Linked DNA regions of Thermobifida halotolerans. The protein of the gene in region 1 interacts with the protein of each later gene in a pairwise test. Links are inferred from orthologs where the notes say so. Each region holds a gene or a part of one and is shown in the gene's direction. Other genes may lie near its edges. The genes, in order: dnaE and NI17_RS23790.

What was found.
Region 2: the proteins of dnaE (region 1) and NI17_RS23790 interact in binary tests that used the Escherichia coli proteins (3 or more experiments, as listed by UniProt). The link is inferred for Thermobifida halotolerans from one-to-one orthologs.

What each region holds. Positions count from the first base shown.
Region 1 is NZ_CP063196.1:4,562,942-4,573,197, reverse strand. Bases 155-4,281 are described here. They hold dnaE (DNA polymerase III subunit alpha), read left to right. Parts: upstream 155-517; coding sequence 518-4,081; downstream 4,082-4,281. Other genes in these bases: NI17_RS20460 (glycoside hydrolase family 15 protein), read right to left, coding at 4,146-4,281; NI17_RS20470 (sporulation protein), read right to left, coding at 155-255. Also shown: more of NI17_RS20470, read right to left, coding at 1-154; more of NI17_RS20460, read right to left, coding at 4,282-5,999; NI17_RS20455 (YbaB/EbfC family nucleoid-associated protein), read left to right, coding at 6,295-6,627; recombination mediator RecR, read left to right, coding at 6,732-7,331; NI17_RS20445 (aspartate kinase), read left to right, coding at 7,555-8,826; NI17_RS20440 (aspartate-semialdehyde dehydrogenase), read left to right, coding at 8,823-9,881; NI17_RS20435 (hypothetical protein), read left to right, coding at 10,148-10,256. UniProt on the Escherichia coli protein: DNA polymerase III is a complex, multichain enzyme responsible for most of the replicative synthesis in bacteria. This DNA polymerase also exhibits 3' to 5' exonuclease activity. The alpha chain is the DNA polymerase catalytic subunit.
Region 2 is NZ_CP063196.1:5,371,010-5,380,093, forward strand. The notes cover bases 3,410-6,364. They hold NI17_RS23790 (pyridoxal phosphate-dependent aminotransferase), read left to right. Parts: upstream 3,410-4,276; coding sequence 4,277-5,452; downstream 5,453-6,364. Other genes in these bases: NI17_RS23780 (SDR family oxidoreductase), read left to right, coding at 3,410-3,619; NI17_RS23785 (BlaI/MecI/CopY family transcriptional regulator), read left to right, coding at 3,788-4,192; NI17_RS23795 (class I SAM-dependent methyltransferase), read left to right, coding at 5,530-6,186; NI17_RS23800 (transglycosylase domain-containing protein), read left to right, coding at 6,337-6,364. Outside these bases: NI17_RS23775 (multifunctional oxoglutarate decarboxylase/oxoglutarate dehydrogenase thiamine pyrophosphate-binding subunit/dihydrolipoyllysine-residue succinyltransferase subunit), read right to left, coding at 1-2,147; more of NI17_RS23780, read left to right, coding at 2,750-3,409; more of NI17_RS23800, read left to right, coding at 6,365-9,084. UniProt on the Escherichia coli protein: Shows aminotransferase activity with methionine and histidine as substrates, and to a lesser extent also with phenylalanine.

The sequences.
Region 1 (10,256 bases):
GCGCGCGGTGCTCGTGTACTCGCCTTCCCCGCTCACCTCCTCGCCTTCGGAGTCCTCGTACTCGTACTCGTACTCGTGCTCGACCTCCGCCTCCAGGAAGAGGGAGATCTTCTCGATCTCGGTGTCGTGGTCGCCGCCGGTGATCTCGACGCGTCCGGTGAGGACTCCGCCGGGGGTCACCTCGGTGGAGTCGAGCACGGTCTCGACGGTGGGGCCGCCGATGCCGAGGGCACGCATGAAGCGTTTGAAGACCATTCGTGTCCTTCCATGGGGTTGGGGGATGGGCAGCCGTGTCCCCCAAGGCTTGCAGAATTTTTGGGGGATTTGGTGGTTTTGGCCAGATCTGTCCCTTGGGGAACGTGCGCTGGACAGGCCACGTCCAAGACTGGATGCGCCTCGTGGGAAAGTCGCGATCGTCGCACCCCCGCACCTGTGGATAGCGCTGCACGGGGCATGGGAGAGTCGTAGGCTCAGGTGCCACACCCGTCCTCCAAGTCGCGTTGGGAGTAGCCGCACCGTGACGAACGACCCCTTCGTCCACCTGCACGTTCACACCGAGTACTCGATGCTGGACGGAGCCGCCAAGCTCAGGCCGCTGTTCGCGGAGGCAGCCCGGCTGGGCATGCCCGCCGTGGCCATGACCGACCACGGCAACATGTTCGGCTCCTACGAGTTCTGGCAGACCTCCCAGGACTCGGGGGTCAAACCGATCATCGGAATCGAGGCCTACGTGGCGCCCGAATCCCGCTTCCACAAGCAGCGGGTGTACTGGGGGCGGGGCAAGAGCGGCGACGACGCGACCGAAGGCGGCAAGGACGTCTCCGGCGGCGGCCGTTACCTGCACATGACCATGTGGGCGCGTAACGCCAAGGGGCTGCGCAACCTGTTCCGGCTGTCGTCCCTGGCCTCCATCGAGGGCTACTACACCAAGCCTCGCATGGACCTGGACCTGATGGCCCAGCACAGCGAGGGCATCATGGTCACCACCGGCTGCCCCTCGGGCGGAGTGCAGACCCGGCTGCGGCTCGGTCAGGAGCGCGAGGCCGTCGAGTACGCGGGCCAACTCCAGGACATCTTCGGCCGCGACTCGGTGTTCCTTGAGCTGATGGACCACGGCATCGACATCGAACACGAGGTCCGCTCCGGTCTACTGTCGGTCGGCAAGAAGCTGGGGCTGCGCCCCCTGGTCACCAACGACTCCCACTACGTCACCGAGGACCAGGCCTCCGCGCACGACGCGCTGCTGGCCGTGGGCGTCGGCAAGAACCTCGACGACCCCACCCGCTTCCGGTTCAACGGCACCGGCTACTACCTCAAGAGCGCCGACGAGATGCGCGCCCTCAACCACTTCGACGAGTGGGCCGAGGGCTGCCGCAACACCCTGTGGATCGCCGAGCAGGTCGAGGACGGTGCCTACGACGAGGTGTTCCAGCACCGCGACCTGATGCCCCGGTTCCCGGTGCCCGAGGGCGAGACCCAGTCGAGCTGGCTACGCAAGGAGATCGAACGCTGCCTGTACGACAGATACCCCAACGGTCCCAGCCGGGAGGTGCGTGAGCGGATCGAGTACGAGCTGAGCGTCATCGAGGAGATGGGCTTTCCCGCCTACTTCCTCGTCGTCGCCGACATCTGCCAGTACGCGCGCCGTTCTGGGATCGCACTGGGACCCGGACGCGGATCAGCGACCGGCTCGATGGTGGCCTACATCCTCGGTATCACCGACCTCGACCCGCTGGAGCACTCCCTGCTGTTCGAGCGGTTCCTCAATCCCGAGCGCGTGTCGATGCCCGACATCGACCTGGACTTCGACGAGCGCAAGCGCGGCGACATGATCCGCTACGTCACCGAGCGCTACGGCGAAGCCAACACCGCCCAGATCCTCACCTTCGGCACCATCAAGGCGAAGGCGGCCATCAAGGATGCCAACCGCATCCTCGGCTACCCCTACGCGCTCGGCGACAAGATCACCAAGGCGTTCCCTCCGGCCGTCATGGGCAAGGAGATCCCGCTGTCCGCCGTCTTCGACGAGGAGCACCCCCGCTACCACGAGGCGGTCGAACTGCGTCAGCTCATCGAATCCGACGCGGAGGTCCGCAAGGTCTACGAGACCGCCAGCGGTCTGGAGGGCCTGACCCGGGGCACCGGCGTGCACGCCGCGGGCGTCATCCTCTCCTCCGAGCCGCTGCTCGACGTCATCCCGCTGCACAAACGCGACACCGATGGCGCCATCATCACCGGCTTCCCGTACCCCCAGTGCGAGGAGATGGGTCTGCTGAAGATGGACTTCCTGGGCCTGCGCAACCTCACCGTCATCGATGACGCCATCCAGAACGTCAAGGCCAACGAGGGCACGGAAATTAATTTGTCCACCCTGCCGCTGGACAACAAGAAAACCTACGAACTGCTGTCACGCGGCGACACCCTCGGCGTGTTCCAACTCGACGGCGGTCCCATGCGCGCGCTGCTCAAGCGGATGGAACCGAAGAAGTTCGGTGACATCGCCGCTGTCCTCGCCCTGTACCGGCCCGGTCCGATGGCCGCCAACGCGCACAACGACTACGCCGACCGCTCCAACGGACGCCAGGAGGTCACCCCGATCCACCCGGAGCTGAAGGACGCTCTGGATCCGATCCTCTCCGAGTCCTTCCACCTGCTCGTCTACCAGGAGCAGGTGATGGCGATCGCCCAGCAGCTCGCCGGGTACACGCTGGGCGGTGCGGACCTGATGCGCCGCGCGATGGGCAAGAAGAAGAAAGAAGCCCTGGAAAAGGAGTACGTCAAGTTCTCCGAAGGCATGCTCGCCCGGGGATTCTCCAAGGAAGCCATGCAGGCCCTGTGGGACGTCATGCTTCCCTTCTCCGGCTACGCCTTCAACAAGTCGCACACCGCCGGGTACGGACTGGTCTCCTACTGGACCGCCTACCTCAAGGCCAACCATCCGGCGTCCTACATGGCGGCGCTGCTCACCTCGGTGGGCGACGACAAGGACAAGATGGCCGTCTACCTGGCCGAGTGCCGCAAGATGGGTATCCGGGTGCTGCCGCCCGACGTCAACGAGTCGGGTCTGCGCTTCACTCCGGTCGGCAGCGACATCCGCTTCGGCATGGGTGCGGTACGCAACGTGGGCGCCAACGTCGTGGCATCCATCGTCAAGACCCGCGAGGAGAAGGGGAAGTTCACCTCCTTCGTGGACTTCCTGTCCAAGATCGAACTCACCGTCTGCAACAAGCGTGTCATCGAGTCGCTGATCAAGGCGGGCGCGTTCGACTCCCTCGGCCATTCGCGCCTGGACCTGTACCGCCACCACGAGGCGGCGGTCGACGCCATGATCGGCTCCAAGAAGCAGGAGGCCAACGGCCAGTTCGACCTCTTCGGCGGGGGCGACGACGAGGAGGAGGAGAACGCGCCGATCGGCTTCAACATCAACTGGACCGGTGAGGAGTGGGACCGCAAGACCAAACTCGCGTTCGAGCGGGAGATGCTGGGGCTGTACGTGTCCAGCCACCCGCTGGCGGGCGCCGAGCGCATCCTGGCGCGGTCCAGCGACGCCACCCTCCTGGAGGTGGTCAACGGCGAGCGGCGCAACAACGACGAGGTGCGCATCGCCGGACTGATCTCCAAGGTCGAGAAGCGGATCAACAAGGCGGGCAACCAGTGGGCGATCGCCACCGTCGAGGACCTCGACGCCTCGATCGAGGCGCTGCTCTTCCCCAAGACCTATCCGCTGTACGTGGACGCCCTGGTCGAGGACACCGCGGTCACCATCAAGGGGCGGCTCAACGACCGCGAGGGCACCTATTCGCTCTTCGTCTCGGAGATGTCCATCCTGGACATCTCGCACATCTCCGAGGGGGAGCCGCCGGTACTGCTCACCATCCCGGAGAAGCGGGTCACCAAGGAGTTGATCAGCGAACTCAAGCAGGCGCTGCGCAGCCATCGGGGCGACACCCCGGTGCGGATCAGGGTGGACAATCCGCTGCGGTCCCGGATCTTCGCGGTCGACGACTACCCGGTGCGCGTCAGCCCCGAGTTCTCCGGTGAGATCAAGGGAATCCTGGGGCCGGAGGCGATCTTCTACTGATCCGCCGTGGCGACCCTGACGGCAGGGGTTCCGAACCAGCGGGAAAGACCCTCCGCCGTCAGGGTCAACGGTGTGATCGGGTGTGGTGGCGACGGGCCCAGGCGTGGAGGGCGTCCTCATGGCCCGCCTCGTCCAGGTTCATCGCCGCCTCGATCAGCGCCAGGTGGGTGAACGCCTGCGGATAGTTGCCGAGCATGGTTCCGTCAGCGCTCATCTCCTCGGCGAACAGGCCCAGGGGACCGGCGTGGGAGCACAGGGCCTCGAAACGCCTCCGGGCCTCCTCCGTCCGGCCCGCCAGCACCAGTGCTGAGACCATCTCGAAGGAACACAGCAGGAACGCGCCCTCGGGGGCGTCGTCGATGCCGTCGCGCGTCGACGCGGTGTCGTAGCGGTGCACCAGGAAACCGGCATCGCCCAGTTCGGCGTCGATCCGGTCGATGGTGGCCAGCACCCGGGGATCATCCCCTTCGAGGAAACCCACCAGCGGGATACGCAGCAGCGACCCGTCGACGTTGGCCGAGCCGTAGGACTGCACGAACCTGCCGAGACCGGGATGGCAGCCCTTGTTCAGCAGATCGACGCGGACCGCGTCGCGCTCCACGCGCCACGTGTCGAGCAGCTCGTCGGAGACCGCACCGGTCTTCTGGAAGAGCCGGACGGCGCGGTCGAAGCACACCCACGCGTACAGCTTGGAGTTGGTCCAGTGCCGGTGGCCGTCGCGGACCTCCCACACCCCGGCGTCGGGTTGGGTCCACGTTGTGCACGCCAACTCCACCACCTTGCGCAACTCGCCGAGATCGGCCTCGGCCAGACCTCCGGTGACCTGCTGGTAGGCCAGCGCCGCGTCGAGGATGTGCCCGTAGACGTCGAGTTGGTGCTGGTCGTAGGCGTTGTTGTGGATACGCACCGGCCGGGAGTTCCGATAGCCGCTGAGGTGGTCCAGCACCTTCTCGTCGGGCACCGGAGTCTGACCGATTCCGACCATCGGAGGGACGCGGCGCTCCTTCTCGACGCAGTAACCGAGCAGGAACCGCAGGTACTGCCCTGCCTCCTCCTTGTGTCCCATGCGCAGCAGCGCGAGCACCACCAGGGCCGCGTCGCGGTGCCACACGTAGCGGTAGTCCCAGTTGCGCTGGCCTCCCACCCGCTCCGGCAGCGAGGTCGTGGGCGCCGCGATGAGCCCTCCCGTATCCTCGAACATCAGTCCGCGCAGGACGACGGCGCTGTGCCGCACCCGGTCGGCCGCCACCCCGTGGTAGTCGGCGTCGGAGGACCAGGTCTGCCAGGTCCGCACGGACTGGTCGAGCAGGTGGTGCGCGGTCTCGGCGGTGATCCGGCGCAGGGTGTCTCCCGTGTAGTCCAGACCGACGGCCAGCGACTCCCCGGCGCGCAGCGTCGTCTCCGTCGTGACGGCCCCGCCCACCCCGGGCATGGTCGTGCCGAATCCGGACAGCAGGATGCCGCTGCCGTCCTCGACCAGTGCGCCGTCGCGCGGGTTCCAGCGTGCGTCACGGGCACCGTAGTCGGGGCGTGCGACGACCCGGGAGCGGACGCGCACCGCTCCCCGTTCGCAGTGGACCAGCCGGACCAGGACACCCGCGGACACGACGCCCTCGGGATCGTGGGGCAGCGTCGCCAGGAAGTCGTAGCCCACCGCGACGCCTTCGGGGGTCTGCCAGTGGGTGCGGAGCACCAACGTCTCCTCGACGTAGCTCCGTTCGACCGCGGTGGCGCCGACCACGGTCATCTCCCAGGCACCGCCGCGTTGCCGGTCCAGCAGCCGCGCGAAGACGCTGGGGCCGTCGAACCGCGGCACGCACAGCCACTCCACCGCGCCGTCCGGGGCGACCAGTGCGGCCGTGCGGCAGTCGGACAGCAGGGCGTACTCGCCGATCGGCGGGAACTCGGCCGCGGTCATGGCCGCGGCCCCGAAAGAGCCTGTCCGGAATGCGGTTCACTGCGGAGGTGTCTTCTGCCGCCCGCATGGTGGACCATCACCGTAGTCCTACCTCCCGTCCACCGCGCCGAGAACGGATTCCCGGTGTCCTACGCCTCTCTCCGCGTTTCGACTGTCCCCGTGGGGCACCTCATAAACCCGTGGTTCCCCGGCACCGGGACGTGCCGGGGAACAGGGCGGGTGGGCGGGCGAGCGGCTAGGCTCGCAGGCACGGACAACCCAGGCAAGGAGCGAAACAGTGAATCCTGGCGGCGGAATGGACATGCAGGCGATCCTGCAGCAGGCGCAGCAGATGCAGCAGCAGCTCATGGCGGCCCAGCAGGAACTGGACGAGGCCAAGCTGCAGGGCACCTCCGGTGGCGGCCTGGTCACCGTCACCATGAACGGACGTGGGCAGGTCGAGGACATCACGATCGATCCCGGGGCGGTCGACCCCGGCGACGCGTCCGACACCGCGCAGACCATCGCCGATCTGGTGCTCGCGGCCATCCGGGACGCCGAGCGCATGGTCGAGGAGCTCCAGCAGCAGAAGATGGGGCCGCTCGCGCAGGGGATGGGCGGCGGCATTCCGGGGCTTCCCGGCTTCTGACCCGGCTCTGACCAGGGAGGACCGAGCTTGGGTGAGGGCGGGGTCCCCGACGGCTCCGCGGCTCCACTACGGTGGTAACCGAGCACTCCACGAGTAGGCGGGCGATGTACGAAGGCGCGGTTCAGAATCTGATCGACGAGTTGGGGCGGCTGCCCGGCGTCGGTCCGAAGAGCGCGCAACGCATCGCCTTCCACCTGCTCTCGGCCGAGACCGCCGATGTCAAGCGCCTGGTCAACGCGCTTGTCGCGGTCAAGGAACGGGTCCGGTTCTGTTCGGTGTGCGGCAACGTCGCCGAGGAGACCCAGTGCCGGATCTGCCGTGACCCGCGCCGCGACGACGCGGTCGTCTGCGTCGTCGAGGAGTCCAAGGACGTCGTGGCCATCGAGCGGACACGGGAGTTCCGTGGCCGCTACCACGTGCTCGGCGGTGCGATCAGTCCCATCGAGGGCGTCGGCCCCGACGACCTGCGCGTCAAGGAGCTGATGGCGCGCCTCTCGGACGGTCGGGTCACCGAGGTGATCCTGGCCACCGACCCGAACCTGGAAGGAGAGGCGACCGCCACCTACCTGGCGCGCCTGCTCAAACCCATGGGGCTGAAGGTCACCCGGCTCGCCAGTGGCCTGCCTGTGGGCGGCGACCTCGAATACGCGGACGAGGTCACCCTGGGCCGGGCCTTCGAGGGCCGACGTTCCCTCGACTTCTGAGAGCCGACCTCAGCCCCCTCGCCCCAGCGGCCGCGACGGATCGCCTGGCCGGGCGAGAGCCGTGTTCGGGTGATCGTGTTCGCGGCACCGATGGATATGCCCGTTTTTCGTGGGTATGCCCCTGCCTTGGTGTCCCGTGCCGAACGGGGCGGGTCCGCGAAAAACCCGATCACTAGACTGGCTGGTCGATTACTGTGAACCCAATTCCTCAGGAGCGCCGACCGTGGCTTTGATCGTGCAGAAGTACGGTGGGTCGTCCGTGTCCGACGCGGACGCCATCAAGCGAGTGGCCCAGCGGATCGTCGCTCAGAAGAAGGCCGGATACGACGTGGTTGTCGTGGTCTCGGCCATGGGCGACACCACTGACGAACTCCTCGACCTCGCGGAGCAGGTGAGTCCTCTGCCGCCGGGGCGGGAGTTGGACATGCTGCTCACCTCCGGGGAGCGCATCTCGATGGCGCTCGTCGCGATGGCCATCGGAAACCTGGGCTACGAAGCCCGTTCCTTCACCGGATCGCAGGCGGGTGTCATCACCACGTCCCTGCACGGTAACGCCAAGATCATCGATGTCACCCCGGGCCGGATCAAGGACGCCCTCTCCGAGGGCGCGATCTGCATCGTCGCCGGTTTCCAGGGAGTGTCGCAGGACAGCAAGGACATCACCACCCTGGGCCGCGGAGGTTCGGACACCACGGCCGTCGCGCTCGCCGCGGCGCTCAACGCCGACGTGTGTGAGATCTACACCGACGTGGACGGGGTCTTCACCGCCGATCCGCGGATCGTGCCCACCGCCCGGCGCATCCCCAAGATCTCCTACGAGGAGATGCTGGAGATGGCCGCCTCCGGCGCCAAGATCCTGCACCTGCGCTGCGTGGAGTACGCCCGGCGGTACGGCATCCCGCTGCATGTGCGTTCGTCCTTCAGTCAGAAGTCCGGCACCTGGGTCGTTTCGGAAGTTGAGGAAACCGAAGGCATGGAACAACCGATCATTTCCGGCGTGGCGCACGACCGGAGCGAGGCCAAGATCACGGTCGTGGGTGTGCCCGACCGCGTCGGAGAGGCGGCGGCGATCTTCAAGGCCCTGGCCGATGCCGAGATCAATGTCGACATGATCGTGCAGAACGTGTCCGCGGCCTCCACCTCGCGCACCGACATCTCCTTCACCCTGCCCGCCAACTCGGGGCAGACCGCGCTCACGGCGTTGAAGAAGATCCAGGACAAGATCGGCTTCGAGTCGCTGCTGTACGACGACCAGATCGGCAAGGTCTCGCTGATCGGCGCGGGAATGCGGTCCTACCCCGGTGTCACCGCCCGGTTCTTCGACACCGTCGCTCAGCAGGGAATCAACATCGACATGATCTCCACCTCGGAGATCCGCATCTCGATCGTGGTGGCCCAGGACGACGTGGACGCGGCCGTGGCCGCCGCGCACAGTGAGTTCCAGTTGGACTCCGATCAGGTAGAGGCTGTCGTTTACGGAGGTACCGGCCGATGAGTTCCCGTCTTCCCACTCTCGCTGTCGTCGGCGCCACGGGGGCCGTGGGCACCGTCATGCTGGACATCCTCTCCACCCGCGAGAACGTGTGGGGAGAGATCCGACTGGTGGCGTCGGCCCGTTCGGCGGGCAAGCGGCTGACCGTGCGTGGTGAGGAGGTCGAGGTCCAGGCGCTCGCCCCCGAGGTTTTCGACGGGGTGGACGTGGCGATGTTCGACGTCCCCGACGAGGTGTCCAAGGAGTGGGCGCCGGTCGCGGCGGCGCGGGGCGCGGTCGCGGTCGACAACTCCGGCGCGTTCCGGATGGACGACGACGTGCCGCTGGTGGTTCCCGAGGTCAACGCCGAGCAGGCCCGCAACCGGCCGCGCGGCATCATCAGCAACCCGAACTGCACCACGCTGTCGATGATCGTGGCGGTCGGTGCGCTGCACCGGGCCTACGGGCTCACCGACCTGGTGGTCAGCTCCTACCAGGCGGCCTCGGGCGCCGGCCAGTCGGGCATCGACACCCTCTACGACCAGATCGCCAAGGTCGCCGCCGACCGCACGCTGGGCTCTCGTGCCGGTGACGTGCGGGCCGCGGTGGGTGAGCTGGGTCCGTTCCCCGCGCCGCTGGCCATGAACGTGGTGCCGTGGGCGGGGTCGCTCAAGGACGACGGCTGGTCGTCGGAGGAGCTGAAGGTCCGTAACGAGTCCCGCAAGATCCTGGGACTGCCGGAGCTGCGGGTGGCCGCCACCTGCGTGCGCGTGCCGGTGGTCACCACCCACGCGCTCGCGGTGCACGCGACCTTCGCCACGGAGGTGGACGCCGACGAGGCCCGCCGTCTGCTGGCCTCCTCCCCCGGCGTGGTCGTGCAGGACGACCCGGCCGCAGGCGAGTTCCCGACCCCGGCCGACGTGGTCGGCACCGACCCGACCTGGGTCGGACGCATCCGTCGGTCGATCGACGACCCGCGCTCGTTGGACCTGTTCCTGTGCGGGGACAACCTGCGTAAGGGCGCCGCGTTGAACACCGCCCAGATCGCCGAACTCATCGCCGAGGAGTTCACCGGCTAGGGCTGCGGCAGCACGTGGGCAGCAGGAGGCCGCGGGTCGTCCCTCTTCCGGGGGCGAAACCGCGGCCTCTGTCATGGGGAGACTGTCCTGCAAAAGCGGTAAAAGGCTGGCAATAACGCCTGGCCAGAGGTTTCTCGGCAGCCGGACCACGGGGATTGCCCCTTTGGGTGACCAATCAAACACGGAGAGTCACCAGCATGGATGGTTGGCGGCGCTCGTGTCGCCGACAGACATCGGTGAAAGGTACGGATGCAATGCGGCGAATCATGAAGCTGGCTGCCGTGGGTGCGATGGCCGCGGGTCTGGTCGGTGCCGGGGCCTCGGCCGCCCTCGCTGGCGACAACTACACCGACATCACCAAGACCTCGGCGGCCC
Region 2 (9,084 bases), 810 kb from region 1 along the record:
ATCGGCGCCTGCACCATGCGGGCCACGTCGGTGGCGTAGACGCTGGAGCGGCTGTCCTTGGGCGAGGTGGTGAAACCCACCTGGTTGTTGACGATGATGTGCACGGTGCCGCCGGTGCGGTATCCGCGCAACTGCGACAGGTTCAGGGTCTCGGCCACCACGCCCTGCCCGGCGAACGCGGCGTCGCCGTGGATCAGGACCGGCAGCACGGTGAAGCCGTTGGCGCCCTTGTTGAGGACGTCCTGCTTGGCGCGCACGATGCCCTCGGCGACCGGGTCGACGGTCTCCAGGTGGCTGGGGTTGGCGGCCAGCGTGATCGCGATCTTCTCGCCCTCGGGCGTGGTGAACGTGCCCTCGGTGCCGAGGTGGTACTTGACGTCGCCCGAGCCGTGCGCGCTGCGCGGGTCGAGGTTGCCCTCGAACTCACCGAAGATCTGCGCGTAGGACTTGCCGCAGATGTTGGCCAGCACGTTCAGGCGGCCCCGGTGGGCCATGCCGATGACGACCTCGTCCAGTTGGGCCTTGGCGGCCTTGGAGATCACCCCGTCCAGCAGCGGGATCAGCGACTCGCCGCCTTCGAGGGAGAAGCGCTTCTGACCCACGTACTTGGTCTGCAGGAAGGTCTCGAAGGCCTCGGCGCTGTTGAGGCGGCGCAGGATGTGCAACTGCTCCTCGCGGCCGATCTTCTCGGGCTCGCGTTCGACGCGGGCCTGGATCCACTCCCGCTCCTCGGGGCTCTGGATGTGCATGTACTCGATACCCACCGTGCGGCAGTAGGTGTCGCGCAACACGCCCAGGATGTCGCGGAGCTTCATGACCGGCTTGCCGCCGAACCCGCCGGTCGGGAACTCGCGGTCCAGGTCCCACAGGGTGAGGCCGTGTTCCAGGACGTCGAGGTCGGGGTGGCGGCGCTGCTTGTACTCCAGCGGGTCGGTGTTGGCCATCAGGTGCCCGCGCACGCGGTAGGCGTGGATGAGCTCCTGGACCCGGGTGGCCTTGTCGAGCTGGCTGTCCCGGTTGACCGAGATGTCCTGCACCCACCGCACGGGCTCGTAGGGGATGCGCAGGGACTCGAAGATCTCGTCGTAGAAGCCGTCCTCGCCCAGCAGCAACTGGTGGATGGTGCGGAGGAACTCACCCGACTGCGCACCCTGGATGATGCGGTGGTCGTAGGTGGAGGTCAGCGTCATGACCTTGCTGATGGCGAGCTGGTTCAGGGTCTCGGGGGAGGCGCCCTGGAACTCGGCCGGGTACTCCATGGAGCCCACGCCCAGGATGGTTCCCTGGCCGGGCATCAGCCGCGGAACCGAGTGCACGGTGCCGATGCCGCCCGGGTTGGTGAGGCTGATGGTGGTGCCCTGGAAGTCCGCCACGCCCAGCTTGTTGTTGCGGGCCTTGCGGACGACCTCCTCGTAGGCGCTCCAGAACTCCTTGAAGTTCATGGTCTCGGCGGCCTTGATGCTCGGCACCACCAGTTGCCGGGAGCCGTCCGGTCTGGCCAGGTCGATCGCCAGGCCGAAGTTGACGTGCTCGGGCTTGGCCACGGCGGGCTTGCCGTCGATCTCGGTGTAGGAGTAGTTCATCACCGGGACCGACTCGAGCGCCTTGACCATGGCGTAGCCGATGAGGTGGGTGAAGGAGACCTTGCCGCCCCGTCCGCGCCGCAGGTGGTTGTTGATCACGATGCGGTTGTCGAACAGCAGCTTCACCGGGACCGACCGCACGCTCGTGGCGGTGGGCAGGGTGAGACTGGACTCCATGTTGGCGGCGGTGCGCGCGGACGCGCCGCGCAGCCGCTCCTCGGACACCGCGAGTGCGTCCCCGGCGCCGTCCCCGGACTTCGCGGGGGCGGCGGGCTTGCTCGCGGCGGCAGGTCGGGCAGCGGGAGAGCTCTTCGACGCGCCCGCGGTGGTGTCCGCCTTCGCAGCCGGGGCCGGGGCCGCGCTGCGGGCGCCGCCGTCGGACCTGGTGTCCTTGGCGGGGGAGGTTGCCCCGTTGGTGGCGGAGCCGGACCTGTAGTCCGCGAAGAAGTTCCACCATGCCTTGTCAACGGAGTTGGGGTCGGCGAGGTACTTTCTGTGAAGCTCGTCGACCAGCCACTCGTTCGGGCCGAAATCTGTCAGGGGTTGAGATGCCTCAGACGACACGGCGGAGATCGCCCTCTTCCGCAGCTCGCTTGTGAATTGTCGGAGAGACGGGCGGTCAGCGAATGTGGCTGTACTACGTGTTTGACCGCACCAGGACACGCCCAGCGGACCGTCTCGGGTAACAGGCTACTTTGCCAGAGAGTCCGGTGGAGCCTCCAGCAGGGTGCCACGCTGGGATATACCTAACATTTATTCACAAATCAAGGACAGTCGCAGTGAGGTTCACTGGTGTGCCCCGGCTTCGAGTGGGCGAGGTGACGCTCTGTGCAGCATCCCCGTCTCCGGTTCAGGCTAATCCTGTGACATGCTTCACATTTGTGCACAGGGGGGAAACGCCTCGAGCGGCGACCCGCGGAGAAGGGGGTGCGGAAGGGCGGTGGGCCGGGGCCGCGGGAGCCGACCCGGCGCCCCGCCGTGTCGAAACCGTGTCCCCGAAGCGACCCCGCCGGGCGCGGACCGGGTATTGACTTTCCCCTGCCCCCTGGGCGGTCGACCGCCGACCGTCCACGAAACCCACGGGGAGCGCACGATTCGGAAGGGGACCGGGTTCCCGTCCCCGAGCCCGGGGACCCCCTCCCCGGCGTCTCGTTGAGGAGGAAGCAATGGGCGAGCTGCGGTTCGACGGAAGGGTCGCCGTCATCACCGGGGCCGGACACGGACTGGGCCGTTCCCACGCCCTCGGATTCGCCGCACGCGGGGCCAGGGTGGTGGTCAACGACCTCGAAGAACCGGCAGCCGCCGCGGTGGCGGAGCGCATCCGCGCGCACGGCGGAAGCGCGCTGACCCACACCGGGGACATCTCCACCGAGGAGGGCGCGCAGTCGCTGGTCGACGCGGCCAACGACACCTTCGGTCGGGTGGACGTGATCGTCAACAACGCGGGAATCCTGCGCGACAGGTCCTTCAAGAACATCTCCACCCGGGAATGGGACGAGGTGTTGGCCGTCCACCTGCGCGGCGCCTTCCTGGTCTCCCGCGCGGCCTTCGAGCACCTGCGGGAGCACGGCTACGGCCGGATCGTCAACACCACCTCGCCCTCGGGGCTGTTCGGCAACTTCGGGCAGAGCAACTACTCGGCCGCCAAGATGGGCGTCGTCGGGCTCACCAAGACGCTGGCGATCGAGGGTGCCAAGTACGACATCAACGTCAACGCCGTCGCGCCCATCGCCTACACCCGGATGACCGAGGACCTCTTCCCCGCGGACGCCGCCGCCGTCCTCAGCCCCGAGAAGGTCACCCCCCTGGTGCTGTGGCTGGCGCACGAGGACTGCCCCACCACCGGCGAGGTCTACTCGGTGGGCGGCGGCCGGATCGCCCGCGTGTTCGTGGCGGAGGGCCCCGGAGTGGTGCTGGAGCACACCACCGCCGAGGAGATCCAGGACAACTGGCCCGACGTCAACGCCGAGCGCCCCTACGTCATTCCGCGCAACCTGGGGGAGCAGACCGAGATCCACATCCGGGGGCTGCTCTGAGAACCGCGGCCCGACAGCCGTCGGAGGTGCGAAAACGAGTTCGCGGTTCCCGAAAACGCGGCACGGCTCACCACCGTGGCGGTGGAAACGGCTGTTCTGTCCAGAGAAGGGCACGGATCGGTTCGTCAGACCGCGTTTCGCCGTGTCCGAACCGTCCCCGCTCCTAGCATGCTGCCCTGGAGGTGGGGAAAGGTGAAGGTAAGGGAGTTCGGCGAGTTGGAGGCCGCCATCATGGACGCCCTGTGGTCCGCTGACCGCGCGCTCGCGGTCCGTGAGATCCGCGAGACCATGACCTACGACCGCGACGTCGCCTACACCACGGTCATGACCGTGGCGAACATCCTGTTCAACAAGGGGATGCTGCACCGGGAGAAGGTGGGCAGGGCATGGCGGTACCGGCCGCGGGAGAGCCGCGAGGAACACACCGCCCGGGTCATGAGCGAGGTGCTCAGCGGTGGAGGGGACCGCGGGGCGACCATGGTCCGGCTCATCGAGCGCTTCAGCGACGAGGAGATGTCCCGCCTGCACGAGGCGCTCGCCGAGATCCGGCTGCGCAGGGGGATCGCCTCGTGACCGGAACGCGGTAGACCGGCAGCGCCGCACGGGACGGCGGCTCCGCACCCGGGCCCGCGGGAGGGGACGGATTAGGGTGGGGCCGTGGACGAACCTGTGGTGAAGCGGATGAGAGGCTTCGGCGAGACCATCTTCGCCGAGATGACCCGGCTGGCCAACGAGGCCGGCGCCATCAACCTGGGGCAGGGCTTCCCCGACACCGACGGGCCACGGTCCCTGCTGGAGGACGCGGCCCGCCGACTCCGGGAGGGCGTCAACCAGTACCCTCCGGGCCCCGGGCGGATCGAACTGCGCGCCGCGGTCGCCGCCGACCGCGGGGAGCGCTACGGCCTGGAGCACGACCCCGAGACCGAGGTGTACGTCACCGTCGGAGCCACCGCCGGGATCGCCGCGAGCGTGCTGGCGCTGGTCGAGCCGGGCGACGAGGTCGTGCTGTTCGAGCCGATGTACGACTCCTACTCCGCCGTCATCGCGCTCGCCCAGGGGGTGCGCCGCCCGGTGACGCTGCGGCCGTCCGCCGACGACGCGAGGTACACGTTCGACCCCGAGGAACTGGCCGCGGCGATCACCCCCCGGACCCGGATGGTCATCGTCAACACCCCGCACAACCCCACGGGGACCGTGTTCACCCCCGAGGAGCTGGCGCTGGTCGCGCGACTGTGCCGGGAGAACGACGTCATCGCGCTCACCGACGAGGTCTACGAGCACCTGACCTTCGACGGGGTGGCGCACGTGCCGCTGGCCACGCTCCCCGGCATGGCCGAGCGCACGCTCAGCGTCTCCTCGGCGGGCAAGACCTTCTCCGTCACCGGGTGGAAGGTGGGGTGGGTCACGGGCCCGGCGCCCCTGGTGAACGCGGTGCGCACCGTCAACCAGTTCCTGACCTTCTCGGCCAACGGCGCGCAGCAGCTCGCCGTCGCCGACGCGCTGCGCGGTGAGAGGGACTGGGTGCGCGCCCAGCGCGACGCCCTCCAGGCGAAACGCGACCGGTTGGCCGCAGGGTTGGCCGCCGCGGGATTCGGGGTGGGGCGCGCCCAGGGCGCCTACTTCCTCATGGCCGACATCCGTCCGCTCGGCCACGACGACGGCGCGGTGCTGGCCCGCTCCCTGATCCACCGGGCCGGAGTCGCGGCGGTGCCCGCCCAGGTCTTCTACGCCGACGAGCGGGAGGGCCGCCACCTCGTCCGCTTCGCCTTCTGCAAGAGGGACGAGGTGCTGGACGAGGCAGCCGCCCGGCTGCGCTCCCTCGGAGGCCGATAGCGTACGCGGTCGGACGAGGACCGGCACGACCCACCGACCAGGTGTAACCGGAGGCGAGGACACCCGTGAGCACGCCCATGCCCGAAGACCTGCTGCGCGTGGCCGAGAGCGCCAGGGGCTTCATGCCGACCGACGAGGGGCTCGCCCTGTACGAGACCGCGCTGGCCTACGCGCCGCTGGGACCGGTGCTGGAGATCGGGACCTACTGCGGCAAGTCCACCGTGTTCCTGGGCGCGGCCGTCCGGGAGGTCGGCGGCGTCGTCGTCACCGTGGACCACCACCACGGCTCCGAGGAGCACCAGATCGGCTGGGAGTACCACGACCCGTCCCTGGTCAACCCCGCGACCGGGCGGCTCGACACCGTGGGCGCGTTCCGGGAGACCATGGCGGCCGCCGACCTGGAGGACCGGGTCGTCGCGGTGGTGGGCCGTTCCGCGGAGGTGGCCCGCCTGTGGAACACCCCCCTGGGGATGCTCTTCATCGACGGCGGCCACACCGAGGAGGCCGCCCAGGCCGACTACGCCGGTTGGAGTCCGCACGTGCGGGTCGGCGGAGCCCTGGTCATCCACGACGTGTTCCCCGACCCGGCCGACGGCGGACGCCCGCCCTACAACATCTACCGCCGCGCCCTGGACTCCGGCGAGTTCGTCGAGGAGCGGGCGCGGGGCTCGCTGCGGGTGCTGCGGCGGAGCCGCCGGGAGGACGGCCGGGCAACGACAGCGGGACGGTTGTAAGACGGTTCTGTTACAGAGGGCCGGTATCGTGAAGCGCGATGGTTGAGGGCGACCCCCCGCCAGCGCCCATCCCAGTCCGACTTTTCGTGAACCCATCGCCCCCGTCTGTGCGTCATAACCGATAGCGCTTGCAGTGTGTGGGGAGCGACGATGCCAGGGGGCGACGAACTGAGCGAGAGCAACAACGGCGACATCGATCCGCGCCCTGAGGTCGAAGCAGCGGACGCCGCCGATTCTTCAGCGACGAAAAGTGACGTGAACTTCAACGAGCCTGATTCCGGCGACCATTCTGACAGCGCCGACGACCATCCTGACAAGACTCGGACCGGGGCTGAGGCCGACGCCGACACGCCCGGCGACGGAGGCGAGGGCGACTTCGACTGGTTCGCCTCGCACGACGACGCTTCGGAGGACGAGTCTCCCTACCTCGAAGCCAGCGCCTTCAAGGACAGCGGCAGTTTCTTCCGGGACCGGGTGGCACGCAGCCTGGCCGAGGAGTACGGCCTGGAACTGGACGAGGACGGCAGGGTCACCGACCCCGGAGACTCCGACGGCACGGCCGGACAGAAGACCGAGACCGGGACCGGGTCGCCGGACGAGCCGACCGGGGCGGCGGCCGCACGGGAGGACGCCGACGACACGGCCGCCGGTGAGGAGACCGCTTCGGTCGATTCGGGCGACGGCGAGGACGCGACGGGCGCACCCGTAGCCGACCCGGGGTCCGGGAGCACCGTTGAGGCCGCACCGTCTCGGTCCGACGACACGGCCGGGGTCTCGGAGGCGGACGAGGAGGACACCGAGCGGCTCAGGCAGTCCGAGGTGGCTGCGGTGCCCGGAACCGGTGAGGAGGACACCGAGCGGCTCGGCCGGTCCGAGGCGGCCGGGGTCTCGGAGGTGGACGAGGAGGACACCGAACGGCTCGGCCGGTCCGAGGCGGCTGCGGTGCCCGGAACCGGTGAGGAGGACACCGAACGGGTCCGGCCGACCGCGCCCTCCGGGATCGACGAGGCCACCGTCCAGGTCTCCGCGGTGGGGACCGACCAGCCCACGGCGGCGACGGAGCGCTTCGGGAGCACACCCCCCGAGCCCGAGACCTCTTCCGAGACCACCGCGGTCTTCAGCCACGGCCCGGTCGGAACCGGTCCCCGACAGCAGGGGCCCGCCTCCCGCGCTCCGCGCTTCGTGGAGGGTGCGGCCGGCCCGGGGACGGACACGCCCGCCCCCGTCGGACCGTCCCCCACCACCGAATCCGCGGCGGGCGGCACGGCGGTGAAGGCCAAGAAGAAGCAGCCCAAGCGGAAGAAGCCGCTGTGGTGGCGGATCACCCGTGTCGGGCTGGTCGCCGTGGTACTGGCCGTGGGAGCCGTGGTCGGCGGGTTCGCCTACGCCTACTCGGCGTTCGAGGTCCCCGACGCGGCCCAGGCCGACGCCACCGCGCAGGGGTCCGTCTTCTACTACGCCGACGGGTCGGTCCTCACCGAGCGCGGCGTCAACCGCAAGCCCGTCTCGCTCGACGATGTCCCCGAGCACGTCCAGAACGCCATCCTCTCCGCGGAGAACCGCGGCTTCTGGGACGAACCGGGCGTCTCCGTCACCGGCACGGCGCGCGCGGTCTGGTCCACCGTCACCGGACAGCAGGTCCAGGGCGGGTCCACCATCACCCAGCAGTTCGTGCGCAACTACTACGAGGGACTGAGCCAGGAGCAGACCATCGAGCGCAAGCTCAAGGAGATCATCATCGCGCTGAAGGTCGACCGCTCCCAGCCCAAGGAGTGGATCCTGGAGCAGTACCTCAACACCATCTACTTCGGCCGCAACGCCTACGGCATCCAGGCGGCCGCCGAGGCCTACTACAACAAGGACGTCGGCGACCTCACCCCTGACGAGGCGGCGTTCCTGGCCGCGGCCATCCAGCAGCCCACCAAGTTCGGCCTGGCCGACAGCGACACCACCCCCGAGATGGAGAGCCGCTGGCGGTACGTGGTCAGGGGCCTGGTGGAGATGGGGTCCATCACCGAGGCGGAGTCGGCGGACTACGAGTTCCCCAAGCCGCTGCCGGAACGGCCGCAGGACAACATCGACCTCAGCGGCTACAAGGGCTACATGTTCCAGCAGGCCATGAAGGAGCTGGAGGAGCTCGGCTACACCGAGGACAACATCAACCGGGGCGGCTACGAGATCCACACCACCTTCGATCCGGACCTGATGCAGGCGGCCTACGAGGCGGTGCAGGAGAACGTGCCCGTCGACGACCTGCCGGAGGGGGTGCGGGTCGGGCTCAGCGTGGTCGACCCGGCCACCGGCGGCGTGGTGGCCTTCTACGGGGGCCAGGACTACTTCGAGAACCAGTACGACAGCGCGTTCCTGGGTACCGCGCAGGCGGGGTCGGCGATGAAGCCGTACGTGCTCGCCACGGCGCTCAAGGAGGGGCTGAGCCTGTACACCGTGGTGGACGGCTCCGGGCCGAGGATGATCAACGGTACGCGGATCCAGAACGCGGGCAACTCCCCCGGCGGCGCGATGAACCTCATCCAGGCCACCACCGTCTCCAACAACCTCGGCTACATCGACCTGGCCCAGCGGGTCGGGTTGGAGAAGGTCGCCGAGACCGCCTACGACATGGGACTGCCCGAGGACAGCATCGACCTGGTGCCGGTGCTGCCGCTGGGCGCCAACAGCGTGAGCCCCACCAACCAGGCGGGCGGCTACGCCACCTTCGCCAACGGTGGTGAGCACGTCGAGACACACGTGGTGTCGTCCATCCTCAACAAGGACGGCGAGGAGGAACGCCCCGAGCCGGAACGCAACCGGGTACTCACCGAGGAGCAGGCGGCCGACGCCACCTACGCGATGCGCCAGGTGATCAACTCGGGCACCGGCACGGCCGCCAACATCGGA